DNA from 2 places in the Vibrio sp. CB1-5 genome. Region 2 is predicted to be linked to the other one. Evidence: predicted binding sites of a transcription regulator. Region 2 holds the regulator's gene; the other holds the start of a gene.
The links. Region 2 encodes MetJ, which represses methionine synthesis genes. Its sites were predicted from a motif close to TTAGACNTNTANANGTCTAA; they were not measured.

Region 1: metE (5-methyltetrahydropteroyltriglutamate--homocysteine S-methyltransferase) is a predicted target of MetJ. The motif match lies at 1,846-1,865, and genes of this name have one in related genera.

The regions. Positions count from the first base shown of each region.
Region 1 is NZ_JBJHPB010000010.1:121,417-129,068, forward strand. Features, by position in the region: gene metE (5-methyltetrahydropteroyltriglutamate--homocysteine S-methyltransferase) at 1-1,724, opposite strand, end outside; gene metR (HTH-type transcriptional regulator MetR) at 1,921-2,832, shown strand; gene ACJB0T_RS09940 (glycosyltransferase family 39 protein) at 2,909-4,405, opposite strand; gene ACJB0T_RS09945 (family 4 glycosyl hydrolase) at 4,637-6,823, shown strand; gene ACJB0T_RS09950 (SemiSWEET transporter) at 6,916-7,206, shown strand; gene ACJB0T_RS09955 (AGE family epimerase/isomerase) at 7,346-7,652, shown strand, end outside.
Region 2 is NZ_JBJHPB010000031.1:50,718-58,369, reverse strand. Features, by position in the region: gene ACJB0T_RS18615 (SPOR domain-containing protein) at 1-230, opposite strand, end outside; gene cytR (DNA-binding transcriptional regulator CytR) at 312-1,319, opposite strand; gene priA (primosomal protein N') at 1,610-3,811, opposite strand; gene rpmE (50S ribosomal protein L31) at 4,095-4,313, shown strand; gene ACJB0T_RS18595 (malic enzyme-like NAD(P)-binding protein) at 4,664-5,923, shown strand; gene metJ (met regulon transcriptional regulator MetJ) at 6,080-6,400, opposite strand; gene ACJB0T_RS18585 (O-succinylhomoserine (thiol)-lyase) at 6,665-7,652, shown strand, end outside.

The sequences.
Region 1 (7,652 bases), on a different contig from region 2:
CGAGAGACATCTTCACGCGGGAAGGTCCAGCACAGAATGGTCACAGGTCCGGTCAACATGCCCTTCATCGGTTTGTCTGTCAGTGATTGCGCATAAGTAGACCAGTCCACAGTAATTGACTTATCACGCTCAATATCGGCGACAACAATGGCCGGTTTAACGCAGCGCGAGCCATAGCTTTGTACCCAACCAAATTCCGTGGTTTGGAAACCCGATAAGTTCTCAGCAAAGTATTCCACCATGTCGTTACGTTCTGCTTCTCCGTGTACTAGCACGTCCAGACCCGTCGCTTCTTGGCGTTTCACGGTATCTTTGATGAAGCCTTTCATTAGAGATTCATACTCCGCGACACTGATATCACCACGCTTGAAAGCAGCGCGGCTTTTTCGCACTTCAGCCGTCTGTGGGAACGAGCCGATCGTCGTCGTTGGGAGATTAGGTAACTTCAGTACTTCGTGTTGATGATGTGCACGCTCTGCATACGGAGCGCTGCGGTCGCTATTGGTAGAAGCAAGCGTCGCGACACGGCTTTGAACATGGGGCTTGTTCACCCAAGTCGAACGAGCACGGTCTAAGATAGGTTGACTATATTGAGCGCAGTGCTCTATCGCTTGTTTATCACCATCCAGTGCTTTCGCAAGCCATGAAACTTCGGACACCTTTTGCTTAGCGAACGAGAACCAGTTTTCAGTACCTTGCGGCAGCTTAGTTTCCAGCTCGACATTCACTGGACTGTGGAGCAGCGAACATGAAGACGCAACCCAAAGGCGCTCACCCAACTTGGCTTTGATAGGCTTTAGCGTTTGTAAAGCACTATGCAGATTTGCACGCCAAACATTACGGCCGTTAACGATCCCCGCTGACAGCACCCAATCATTTGGCAGATGGTTGACCACTTCATCCAATTGATTTTGTGCGGCAACGACATCAACATGTAACCCGTCCACCTCAAGTTCTACAATGGTATCCAACGAGTCAACTACAGAGTCAAAATACGTCGCAAGCAGCACTTTGACATCACTGCGAATCACTTGATACGCCAACTTAAAGCTGTCCAACCACGTTTTTTCAAGCTCAAGTGCTAAGATAGGTTCATCCACTTGTACCCACTCGATGCCGAGTTTTTCAAATTTAGCGAAGATTGCCTGGTAGGCAGTCAATACTCGTGGCAATAGCGACAAGCGATCAAAGCCTTGCTCTACTTCTTTACCCAAATAAAGGTAACTGAGCGGACCAAGCAGTACCGGCTTCACTTTATGGCCTTGCTGCTGCGCTTCATTAATTTCATCGAAAAGCTGAGTCCAGCTCACTTTAAACTGATCGTCCGAGGAAAACTCCGGAACAATATAGTGGTAATTGGTGTTAAACCACTTAGTCATATCTGAAGCGGCTTCGCCCGCACATCCACAATCGGTTTGAGACTGACCTCGGCCAATACGAAATAGCGTGTCTAGGTCTGGGAAACCGTTATTGTGTCGCTTTGGCACATGACCCAAAAGAAGACTGGTGCCAAGTACATGGTCATACCATGCAAAGTCACCGACGGTTACATAGTCGAGGCCATCTTGATTTTGGCGTTCCCAGTTTTGTTTACGGATTTTTGCGGCGACCAGCTTTAAGCCTTGCTGGTCAAGTTCGCCACGCCAATACTGTTCTAAAGCAAATTTCAGTTCACGCTTTTCACCGATACGCGGGTAACCAAGGATATGAGTTGCTGTCATGATGTTGTCCTTTTTATTCATTAGCAGTCTGGATGGCTAAAGAATCACCCAGCAAAGCAATATGAACAATCGCAATTCATTCACGAGGAATATGAATCTTTCTCATGCGATTAGAAAACGCCATTTAGACGTCTAGACGTTTACTTATACTCAAAAGCACGGTAAGTTAATGGAAAGGGATTAAGGATGAGGGATTTTCATGATAGAATTTAAACACTTAAAAACACTGGCATCACTGCGCGATACCGGCTCACTAACCGCGACTGCAACCTCGCTGCACTTGACGCAATCTGCGCTCTCACACCAACTGAAAGATCTCGAAGCTCGTATTGGTTCACCGCTATTCATTCGCAAAACTCGACCAGTGAAGTTCACCTCTGAAGGCGAGATCCTACTTAATCTCGCTAACGACGTTCTACCACGTATCGCCCAAGCCGAAGGCGACTTAGCCGGACTTAAGGAAGACGTCAATGGTCGCCTCCATATGGCTATCGACTGTCACTCCTGCTTTCAGTGGTTAATGCCAGCTCTGAAAGAGTATCAACTTGCTTGGCCACATGTAGAGCTGGATTTCTCCTCAGGCTTTGGTTTTGAACCAATTCCAGCTCTTGTAGGCGGAGAGCTGGATTTGGTGATTACGTCAGACATTCAACCACGCTCAGAAATCCACTACGAGCCCCTATTCGACTTCGAAATGCGCCTTGTTACCTCAATCTCCCACCCTTTAGCCGGAAAAGATCATATCGAGCCAAGCGATCTAGCCGACCAAACCCTTCTGACTTATCCAGTACAAAAGCAGCGATTAGATGTGGTTAAACACTTCCTTACGCCAGCAGGCATCGAGCCAAATAAGTGGAAACAAGCGGACAACACTCTAATGCTGGTACAAATGGTCTCTGCCGGTCTCGGCGTCGCCGCTTTACCAAACTGGGCAGTCAGTGAGTTCTCTCGCCAAGGCTTAATCACTAGCAAACCATTAGGTGAAGGACTATGGCGCAGACTGTTTGCCGCCGTTCGCAATGGAGAAAAGGATAAACATTATCTGCAAGCATTTTTTCGTACCGCAAGAGCGCAATGTACGCAGCATTTGGATGGGATTAAAGTGGCCTGATGGTTGGGGGTTGGTTCTAGATCAGGCGATACGCAGTAAGCCTTTTAGCACCTACCGTCGCATTGCCTAAACTTAATCACTCTTTCGGAGCAATCATCCCCAAACAAATCTGCTGTATCGGTTCTTGAGGGGAGTCTTGATAAGCAATCTGCTTAGTCACTGAGATTTCAAACTGTGGCCATTCGTCAGTAAAGCGCTTGAACATCTGGCCTTCACAGGTCGCACCTACATGACTAAGTAGCAACACACCTTGTGATTCAATCTTTTCCGCAGTGATATGACGGTTGTAAACATTCGGTAGTGTTTCGTTGCTCCAGCGGTTTGACATTTCTGGGTGCGGTGCGATGTAGAATGTCATCCATTCTGAGATCTCCGCGCCGCCCACCAGCTTAAGTGGTTTGTCAGTGTTCTCGTACCAGAATGTTTCTGCATCATGCGCTAGTACTTTAACGCCCTCGAAACTCTGACCTGCATTGCGTACATTGAACACCATAACCGAGCTGTAGCCGACGATCATCAACAGCGCCATACTAACTAACACTTTGTATGCACGTGACAGTTTACCAATCACATCTTTGGCTAAAAACGCAACCAATACCGCAGGCGCAGGCATAAAGAATGGGTGTAACCATTCAACGAGCCGGCCGCCTTTATGGAACGTAAACCACGCCATAATTACCACCAACGGCGCCAACAAAACAAATGTAGTCAGCCAAACTTTTTCCGGCACCTGCTTCGTAAAGCGCAGACCACGTTTTCCAAGCAAACCTGCAAGTAAAATCAACGGGTAGAAAACCGATAGAAGCGCTAGCCAACTGCCCGGGCTAAGTTGAGCCGAGACTTGACCACTCACCCATTTCACCGAAGAGAAATTGTTAGCAAACATCCAAAAGAAGTTTGGCGTAACCAAAGCGAGAAAAGCCGCAATACCAATATAGAAATTACGATCGCTCCAGTTACGACGCACACTCGGTACTGCCAAACTTAAAATAAAGATCATCGCGACAGGTGCAAACGTGGTGTATTTCGCCATCGCAGAGCAGCCCGCCAAAATACCAAAAGGGATCCACCATTTTGTATCTTCGTAGACAGCCTTCACAAACATCAGCAGTAACCAAGACCAAGAGCCGAGCAGCAGATAGTTATCATTGTAAGGAATAGCATCGAAGTTGATGACCCCTGACAAGTTCAATGTCAGCAAACCAAGCCAAGCTAACGCGATTGAATCCGTTAGCTTATACGCCAAACGGTAGCAACCCAGCATACCAATAGCTACCACACTAAAATGGCCCACATACCAAAATGCCGATGCAAACTCTGTAGAAGAAGAAATCAACAAAATACGCGCGACAAAACCCACAAACCATGGGTTATTCGGACTGCCCCACTCTCCATTGCTGGCCCAGTTCAACGCCTCAACAGCATCATAAGGGACTGTGGGATCAAGGTGATAAGAAACCAACGACCACGCCACAGCGTAGACAAAACACCAAATCAACGCCGCGCGATGTGAGCGAGCGACATCAGTTGGAGTGTTTGGGGATTGATCGAAATAAAGAATAGTAGACAGCATAGACGCCCTTGGATTCAGTTAATTTCAGGGGTTTGGCGGCAGACTTTACTTAGGATAAGCGTATGAGAAAAGTAAACTAGGTCAATTCTCTGTAAATTCCCGAGCAATCCATAAGCCAGACGAATCAGTGTCCGCACTTTAACGATTAGTCTATATATTTAAACCGTCAAGACCTGTAATGCTTTGTATAAAACTGGGTATGAGTGAGTCAAGAAAGGGAAGTAGGAGTGAATGCCAAGGATCATCTCTGGTTTTGTTACCTGGATCCACAACCGCACGTTTGAAAAACAACTACCTGCTTACCTAGGTATCTTCCAAGGTGCGTCATTTGTTGCCATGATTTCATTCTTTGCCATGCTGCCAGCAGCTTGGTTAACGCTTTGCATCTGGCCTTCAATCCAGCACGGCATCCTTAACCTACAAGGGTTCTTGGTCAGCTCAGGCTCATTCGGTGTGTGGTTATACACCTTCCTAGAACGTATCTTGATCCCGACAGGCCTACACCACTTCGTCTACGCACCATTTGTATTCGGTAACGTAGCGACGCCAAATGGCATCACGGTTGACTGGTTTACTAACCTAGAGGCATTCACTCAATCAACACAATCAATGAAAGATCTTTTCCCTGCTGGCGGCTTTGCACTGCACGGTAACTCTAAGATCTTCGGTTGTACGGGTATTGCGCTAGCGATGTACCACACAGCAAAACCTGAAAACCGTCAGAAAGTTGCGGCACTTCTTATCCCAGCAACGTTAACCGCTGTATTGGTTGGTATCACTGAACCACTTGAGTTTACCTTCCTGTTCATCGCCCCTTGGCTGTTCGCCATCCACGCGATTCTGGCAGGTACTATGGCGATGGTGATGTACACCTTTGGTGTGGTCGGCAACATGGGCGGGGGCTTGATTGAATTTGCGACAGGTAACTGGATCCCACTACTGGGCAACCACACTGGCATGGTTGTCACTCAAATCGCTATCGGTCTTTGCTTCACAGCCATCTACTACGTAACGTTCAAATACCTCATCGTTAAGTTTGATGTGCCAATTGCAGGTCGCGGCGATGCAGAAATGAAACTGCACACCAAAAAAGACTTCAATGAGAAACATGGCATTACTGGTAAAGGTGATGCAGGTACGGCAACCCCACTGCAAATCCAAGCAGTAGAAACCATCGAAGGTTTGGGCGGCGTGCATAACATCGAAGATCTCAGTAACTGTGCGACCAGACTTCGCGTCACGGTCAAAGACCCAAGCAAAGTCCAAACAGCAGAGTACTTTATGGAGACTGGTGCGGTGAACATCGTGAAAAACGGTAAAGCCATCCAAGTCATCATCGGACTGAATGTCCCTCAGCTTAGAGAGGAGTGCGAAAAAATTCCTCTACGCCACGGCTGTGTAGGCCAAGAAACCTGTGGTGCTGGCGGTGTAGCTTACGGCCTTCGTTCAATCCCTGCAGTCATCGAAATGATTGACTACATGGAAAAATACTCGCCAAACGCTTGGATGCTGAACTACTCAAACCCAGCAGCTATCGTGGCAGAAGCATGTCGAGTAATGCGCCCTAGCTCAAAAGTACTCAACATCTGTGACATGCCAATTGGCATCGAAACTCGTATCGCAGAGATCCTAGGCTACGAAGATCGCAAACAGTTCGACATCATGTACTACGGCTTAAACCACTTCGGTTGGTGGAAAGAGTTCAAAGACGCGAAAACGGGTGAAGACTTGATGCCACGCATCAAAGAGTACATCAAAGAGAACGGCTACTTGCCACCAAGCGCAATGAACGGCGCACAACACACAGACGAATCTTGGAAGCAAACCTTTATCAAAGTTCGTGACGTGTACGCACTTGATCCAGAAACCATTCCAAACACGTATCTCAAGTACTACATGTACCCAGACTACGTAGTAGAGCACTCTAACAAAGAGTTCACTCGTGCTAATGAAGTTATGGAAGGCCGTGAAAAAGAAGTGTTCACAGAATGTCACCGCATTATTGCCACTGGCACAGCGGTAGGCACAACCATCGAAGTCGAAGAGCACGCGTCTTACATTGTTGACCTAGCAACAGCGATTGCATTCAACACCAAAGAGCGCATGCTGCTCATCGTTCCAAACAATGGCGCAATCGCGAACTTTGACCCAACAGCCATGGTAGAAATCCCATGTATCGTTGACAACACAGGTGCGAAACCACTGCAAATTGGTGAAATTCCTGAGTTCCAGAAAGGCATGATGAGCCAACAAGTATCGGTTGAAAAACTGGTGGTAGAAGCTCACGTTGAAGGCTCTTACCAAAAACTATGGCAAGCGCTAACACTGTCAGCGACGATTCCAAGCGCAACCGTTGCGAAAGCAATTTTGGATGACTTGATTGAGGCAAACAAAGAATATTGGGTTGAAATGAAGTAAAACACTTTCGTCCTACTCTTTGCTAAGCAATAAATTTGGCTAAGCCAACAACAATGCCCTGTCTCGACAGGGCATTTTACGGAGCACTATCAATGCTAGACATTACTACGCTGGGCTACATCGCAGCGTTCTGCACCACTTGTTCTTTCGTTCCTCAAGTGCTGCACATATTCAAAACCCGAGATACCCAATCCACCTCACTAGCAATGTATTCAATCTTCGTCACCGGTGTCGCGCTTTGGCTCGCGTATGGCGTATTAGTGACAGACCCACCAATCATCATTGCCAACGCCATCACCTTATTGCTCGCTTCCATCATTCTGATTATGAAAATCAAAGACGTCACTGGCAAACGACCGACCTTCTCCAAAACCAGCGCTTGATAAAGCGTTACGACCAAGCCAAGCTCCCCGTGCTTGGCTTTTTTCATTGTAAAACTCTTGAACTGCACAACAGTTTGTATAGGTGTCATGGCGCTATAGTTTCAGCAATTCAAACACTTATAAAAAACAAGGATACGTCATGTTGTCTTATTCTCTTCGCACCTCTATCTTAGCGCTGTCTATCGCTACCTCTTGTAATGTGATGGCGTCACAAGCCGCGTCAGTGACACCAGAAGATACCTTTCCGAGCACACAGGCTTGGCTAACACACGTACAGCAAGGCCTTGCTCCTTACTGGATGCATGAAGCAGCACAAGGTGTCCCCGTCGGCAACTTCCCAACATTTCGCTGCGATAACGGAGAGTTATTAGACCTATCCAACGTCTGCCCAGAGCTGCAACACGGCTGGATCATCCCTCACTTTGGACGCGAATACACGCGTATGA
Region 2 (7,652 bases):
GGTGGTGGGATTGGCTTCGCAGGCTTCGGCTTTGGTGCTGGTTTGGTGGCCACAGGAGCTGGCTTGGCTGGCTCAGGGTCGTTACTTAGTAGGTACAACCCGTAACCAAAGCCACTGGCGAGCAAAATCGCTAGCAAGCCACTGCGCCAGGGTTTCTTACCGGAAGTTTTCTTTTTTGCAGGGCGACGGCTGGTGCCTTTACCCCGTCTTACATAGTCTCGGTTTGCCACTTAGATTGGTTCTGATTGAAATAACTCACTGACCTCATGGTAAATACCGCAAGGTCAAGTTGCAAGTCAGTATCGTGCCAACTATAGGATTCTTGGAGGAGCCGCACTGTCGCGGATCACAAGTTCGGTATCCAATAAGCGTGAGCCTGCACGAACGTCAACGCCTTTGAGTACTTCAAGCATCATATACATCGCTTGGCGGCCAATCTCATAACGTGGCTGAGACACCGTAGTCAGCGGTGGATCGCAGTATTGAGCAAATTGAATATCATCAAAACCGACCACAGATAAGTCTTGAGGAACTCGCAGGCCGAGCTTCTTCGCTTCCTGCATTGCGCCAATGGCCATCACATCATTGTGACAGAATATAGCAGTCGGTGGCTCAGATAAGGCGAGTAGGGTACGAACCAATCGCGCGCCCGCTTCAAATGTGAAGTCCCCTTTGACAGTATAAGCTGGATTCATCGGCAGCCCTGCTCGGCGCAGTGCTTGCTGGTAGCCTTGTTGTCTAAAGCGGCACAAAAACGCGGTGTCAGGACCTGCGATTTGTGCGATTCGCTTATGACCTAGGTTGGAGAGGTAGTTAACTGCCTCAAACGCTGAGGTGAGGTTATCAATATGAACCGTAGGTAGCTCAAGTTCTGGTGCAAATTCACACGCCATGACAATGGGTGGCAAGTTTTTTTGCTCAGGCTTACTGATATCGAATGGTAGGTCCGTACCGAGTAGCAGCATTCCATCAGCTTGTTTGGTAAACACGAGATTTACAAATGAGGTTTCACGTTTTTTCGACTGACCACTGTCACCCAGTAACACCAGGTAACCATGTTCCATTGCGGCATCTTCAATACCACGAATGATCTCGGAAAAATACGGGTCGCAAATGTCGGGAACAATCGTCACTATGGTTTTGGATTCATTTCTGCGAAGATTGCGTGCGAGTGAATTGGGAGAATAACCAGCTTCCAAAACAGCATCTTCAACACGTTTACGTGTAGAAGATGACACTTTTTCTGGGTTCATCAAAGCTCTCGAAACCGTAGCCGTTGAGACGCCTGCAAGCTGGGCAACATCCTTCATTGTCGCCATAAACGTGTGTCCTCTCTCTGTATGTCTGAACCTATCGGGAAGTGGTATTATTTATTGTTCTCTTTCCGTCTGGGTTATTCTTGTGTTAAATGATTAATTTATCTAGTAAATAGATTTATTGGATATATTGTTGCAATCATGAACCAATACTAAACATTATTCATTTCTCGAATGAAAGTTACGGCCTGATTAACAGATTTTGCAAAACAATTGTGAAGCATATCACAACTAACGTTGCTTATGGATTTGTCATTAACCTTTTCACCCTGTGTTCTAATGAGAATGAATGTCTAGCTGAGATCTTGCGGCTCGACATCCAGTGACCAGCGTACTTTTTTGGCCAAAGGTAACTGAGCAATCACAGGTTTTGCTGCGCTAATAATCTTCTGCATCTGAGGCCTACTTGGTACTTGGAACACCAGTTGCCATCTTGCTTTTCCGGCGCGCTTAGCAATCGGAGCCGGTGTTGGACCGAGCACCATGCAAGCGTTATCAAATAGTGGATGCGCCTCTAGTGAATAGCGTACTTGTCTTAGGAAACTTTCGACATCCTGACTGTTGTTGGCCTCGGCACGAACCAAGGTTAAAAAGCTAAACGGTGGTAACTTAGCGAGTTTACGCTCTTCAATAACGGTCTCGGCAAAGTGTCGGTAGTCTTTATGCAGCAAGCTTTGCAACAATGGGTGCTCTGGGTGGTGAGTTTGTAGCAGTACTTCGCCTGGCTTGCTGGCGCGACCTGCGCGTCCAGCAACTTGGATAAAGAGTTGTGCCAGCCTTTCTGAGGCTCTAAAGTCACTGCTATATAGTGAACCATCGACATCCAACAGCGCCACAAGCGTCACATTGGGGAAGTGGTGTCCTTTGGCGAGCATTTGAGTACCAATCAAAATTTGATACTCATTCTTCTTGATAGCGTCCAATGCGGCTTCTAGGCTGCCTTTGCGCCTAGTGCTATCACGGTCGATACGAATGGTATTGTATTCGGGAAATAAGCTCTCTAGCTGTGCTTCTAATTGCTCAGTCCCCACGCCTACGGTGACCAATTGATGCGATCCGCACCCTTCACACTGATGAACGATAGGGCGCTGCGAGCCACAATGGTGGCAGCGAATTTCATTACTTGATTGGTGATAGGTGTAGTACGCATCGCAGCGGTGACACTCTGCTGTCCAGCCACATTCGTGGCACATCAGAGCAGGGCTAAATCCACGGCGGTTGAGGAATAGCATCACCTGGTTGCCCGCCTCTAAATGGCGGCGCAGCTCGGCGATAAGCGGTGCCGAGAGTCCAGCTTCAAGAAACTGACCTTTGACATCAATGACTTTATTGGTGGTCGGAACGGCGAGCCCCGCGCGCTGACTTAGGATCAAATGATGATACTTTCCAGCAAGTGCGTTTTGCAGTGTTTCGATACATGGCGTTGCAGAGCCTAAAATGATTGGGATCTGCTCTTTGTTCGCTCGCATCACAGCCACATCGCGAGCATGATAACGAAGGCTATCTTGTTGTTTGTAGGATGTGTCGTGCTCTTCATCGACAATAATGATGCCGAGATCGGCAAACGGTGTTAGCAGCGCCGATCGGGTGCCGATAACAATGCCAGCAACCTTATCACGTGCACTTAGCCAAGCATTTAGGCGCTCGGTGTCATTGAGTCCGGAGTGGATGACCTCTATAGGCACATTGAAACGTTTACGAAAGCGGTTGATAGTCTGTGGCGTGAGGCCAATTTCCGGCACGAGAACCAAAGCTTGCTGGCCACGTTCTAGTACTGGCTTAATCATTTGCAGGTAAACTTCGGTTTTGCCTGAACCCGTCACCCCTTCAAGCAGGTAGCAACCAAATTCGGTTTGGCTATTCACGGAAGCGATAGCCACGGCTTGTTCAGCGTTTAAGCGAAGATCAAGCGGATCATTACAGATCGCCTCTGGCCAAGTGGTGGACTGTGTTTGCTTTTCTATGGATGTGATCCAACCTTTCTCTGTCAACGCCTTGAGTACGGTCGTGCTGACATCATTATCGACAAAGGCTTGATGTGAGCATGGGCCAGATTCGAGCATGCTCATGACTTTGGCCTGCTTCACTGCTCGACCAAACCCTGAGATGAGCTGATTCTTTCCCGACTCAGTGATATGCCACTCAACGGTTGCTGCAAACTCAGCGGGTTTCCCCTTGCGCAGTGCCGCGGGCAAGGCATTGCTCAGCGTGTCCCCGAGCGGATATTGGTAATAAAGGCTGCACCATGAGATAAGATCGAACAGCGGTTTAGACCAAACGGGTGAGCTGTCGAGCGCTGCTTTGATTGGCTTTAGCTTTTCTATCGGAAATTCAGATTCGTGGCTGAACGCTATTACAATACCGACCAAGGTCTTCGGGCCAAAAGGAACAGACACGCGTCCGCCAACCACGGGAAATAGGTGGGCAGGGACGAGGTAGTCAAACTGTTTATCAAGCGGGACTGGAAGAGCCACTCGAGCGACATTTGGGCGCATAATGAGGTCGATATTGATAAAGAAGATGTCTATTCTAACGGTATGGGCTGCCTTGTATAGACTGCGAAATCAATTTATCGGCTAAGGCTCACCGAAGGTGGCGAAAAAAGTCGCAATTTTAGTTGATTCCCATGGCACTATTCATTACTATACTGCGCCTTGATGGCATGGCTTCTTGCTTCCTCATTGAAGTGTAGAGCGATGGTATCGACTATTTATTAACTACGTGTGGTGTCCGGCTTAGAATCGGATGGCGACACGGCCTAAATTATTGAGGTTTCCCATGAAAGCTGGTATCCACCCAGAATACAAAGCTGTAACAGCAACTTGCTCTTGCGGCAACACATTCGAATTCAACTCTACTCTAGGTAAAGATTCTATCCACCTAGACGTATGTGACAAGTGCCACCCATTCTACACTGGTAAGCAACGTATCGTTGATACTGGCGGCCGTGTTGATCGTTTCAACAAGCGTTTCGGTGCTCTATCTAGCAAGAAGTAATGATTACTTTTGCAGATTAAAAAAGGACGCTTCGGCGTCCTTTTTGCATTTCTGGGCGACTGTAGCGTCCATTTTGTGTGTCAATCTTAGTCCTGTGATTTTGGTATTCACTTCCAATTTTTTCCTGCTTTCATTTCGTCCATCCATTCAAAACCGTGATGAAGTCGCGTAGTATTGTTTTTGCAAAGTATCACTTTGTCAGAGTATTGAACATCTGAGATACCTCCTCTCCGTTCAAATGTACCCACTCTGTGTATGTAACCCTTTAGAAGCAAAGCTAATAAAAATTAACGGGTTTATACTCATAAAAAACAATACCATTCAGTCTCAAAAAAGCAGGATCGCTAACCATGTCCGATGATCATCAAATCGACGAATTTCGCCAACAAGCGCTTGATTACCATGCCAACCCCGTCCCTGGAAAAATTGAAATCGCGTTAACTAAACCCGCCAACTCTGCTGCTGACCTAGCGCTGGCCTATAGCCCAGGTGTGGCTGAGCCAGTGCGTGAAATCGCACAAAATGCTGAGAACGTTTATAAGTACACCGCAAAGGGCAATATGGTAGCGGTTATCTCTAACGGCACCGCTATTTTAGGTCTCGGTAACCTAGGCCCAATGGCTTCGAAACCGGTAATGGAAGGTAAGGCGCTGTTGTTTAAACGCTTTGCTGGTTTGGACTCAATCGATATCGAAGTTAAACACCGCACGATTGATGAGTTCGTCGACACGGTTGCCAACATCTCAGATACGTTTGGCGGTATTAACCTAGAAGATATTAAAGCGCCAGATTGTTTTGAAATTGAACGTCGTCTTATTGAGCGTTGTGATGTACCAGTATTCCACGATGACCAACACGGTACAGCGATTGTTACCGCAGCGGGTATGCTCAACGCGATAGAGCTTCAAGGTAAAGATCTTAAAGAAGCGATCATTGTCTGCCTAGGAGCAGGTGCAGCGGCGATCGCTTGTATGGAGCTTTTGATCAAATGTGGCGCAATGCGCGAGAAGATCTACATGCTGGATCGTAAAGGCGTGATCCATACGCGTCGTGACGATCTTAACGAATATAAAGAGCTGTTTGCCAACAACACAGATAAGCGTACGCTAGAAGATGTGATCGAAGGTGCAGACCTATTCTTGGGTGTATCGGGTCCTGATTTGCTGCCACCAGAAGCACTTAAGCTGATGGCAGACAAACCAATAGTGTTTGCTTGTTCAAACCCAGATCCAGAAATCAAACCGGAGCTTGCTCATCAGGTTCGTGATGACCTGATTATGGGTACGGGTCGTTCAGACTATCCAAACCAAGTAAACAATGTACTGTGTTTCCCGTTCATCTTCCGTGGTGCGCTAGATGTGCGTGCAAGCGAGATTAATGATGAGATGAAACTGGCCGCGGTCGAAGCGATTCGTGAGCTAGCGAAAGAGCCGGTACCACAAGATGTGCTTACTGCCGCAGGTGTTGAGGCGCTGACCTTTGGTAAAGACTACATCATTCCAAAACCGATGGATCCACGTTTGCTTCCTCGTGTGGCTAAAGCGGTCGCGAAAGCGGCGGTTGAATCGGGTGTGGCGCGTATTGAGTTGCCTGAAAGCTATATGGATTAAAAAAGATGGGAAGAGCGGTTCTTGGTCCTAGGTCCTAGGAGGAGCTGATCTTCAACCTCTAAATAAACAAAAAGCGCATTGGATAATTAACCAATGCGCTTTTTTAATGTCTCTACCAAGGACCAAGGACCAAGGACCAAGGACCGCTCTTAATCTCTACTCTTCATCAAACGCTTCAAACTCAATCCCCATCGCCGTCATCAGCTCTTTCGCTTCTGTTGGGATATCGTCTGGACGGTCTTTTCGCAAATCTTCGTCGGTTGGAAGCGGCTGACCTGTGTAAGCGTGCAGGAATGCTTCGCACAAAAGTTCACTGTTGGTTGCATGGCGTAGGTTATTGATTTGGCGACGAGTACGCTCATCGGTCAATACCTTTAGCACCTTCAGCGGGATAGACACTGTGATTTTTTTTACCTGCTCGCTTTTTTTACCGTGCTCCGCATATGGGCTAATGTATTCACCATTCCAATCTGCCATTACACACCTTCGCTCTGTTAATCATAAATAGTAGTAGTAAGTATGCCGCAATTTTAGCGGGATTTACCGCCATAAGCAAAGACATATAGACGTCTGGAAGTGTTGACGTCTCACATTTTGGAAAGTAAAGTGGGGCAACGAATGTGGACATTTATTTTAATGCAATGTTAATTCTTTAACGTTTGTGGCGTTTGCCGGTTCCCATATTACCGGTAAAAGTAGACACTGTGGCTCTAGCCATGCGATTTGAGAAAGGAAGTTTCTATGAGCAATCGGAAGCCAGCGACAATAGCCGTACGTACTGGTATCGAATCGGATACCCAGCATCACGCTGTGGTGCCACCTATTTATCTTTCTACTAACTACGGATTCCCTGCGTTTGGGGAAGTGCCGACTTACGATTACACCCGCTCAGGAAACCCAAACCGAGGTTTACTAGAAACCGCTCTGTACGAGCTGGAATCAGGTAAGGGTGCGGTAGTGACTAACTGTGGTACCTCTGCCCTTAACCTTTGGGTTTCGGCTTTCTTAGGTCCAGAAGACACCATTATTGCTCCTCACGACTGTTATGGCGGTACTTACCGTTTATTTAACACGCGCGCCCAAAAAGGGGACTTCAAGGTTCAGTTTGTTGATCAAAGCGATGAGCAAGCTTTTGAAGCAGCGCTTGAGAAAAAACCGAAACTTATCCTACTTGAAACGCCGTCCAACCCACTAGTGCGCGTCGTTGATATTGCCGCCGTGTGTGAAAAAGCTAAAAAAGTAGGCGCGCTGGTGGCGGTAGACAATACCTTTTTGACACCGGTGTACCAAAAGCCTCTTGAGCTGGGTGCTGACTTTGTAATCCACTCCACCACTAAGTATATCAACGGTCACTCTGATGTGATTGGCGGTGTGGTGATCACCAAAACGGAAGAGCACGCAGAAGAGCTCGCATGGTGGGGCAACTGTATCGGCGCGACGGGCACGCCATTTGATAGTTACATGACGCTGCGCGGTATTCGCACCCTTGGCGCTCGCATGCGTGTTCATGAAGAAAGCTCACAACAGATCCTAGATTTTCTTAAGCCGCAACCATTGGTGAAAGTGATTTATCACCCGAGCTTGCCAGAGCATCCGGGTCATGAGGTTGCTAAGAAACAGCAGTCTGGCTTTGGCTCTATGTTGAGCTTTGAGTTCGCAGGTAGCTTTGAGCAACTGAAATATTTTGTCGGTGAGTTGGAGTTATTCTCGCTTGCGGAATCTTTGGGCG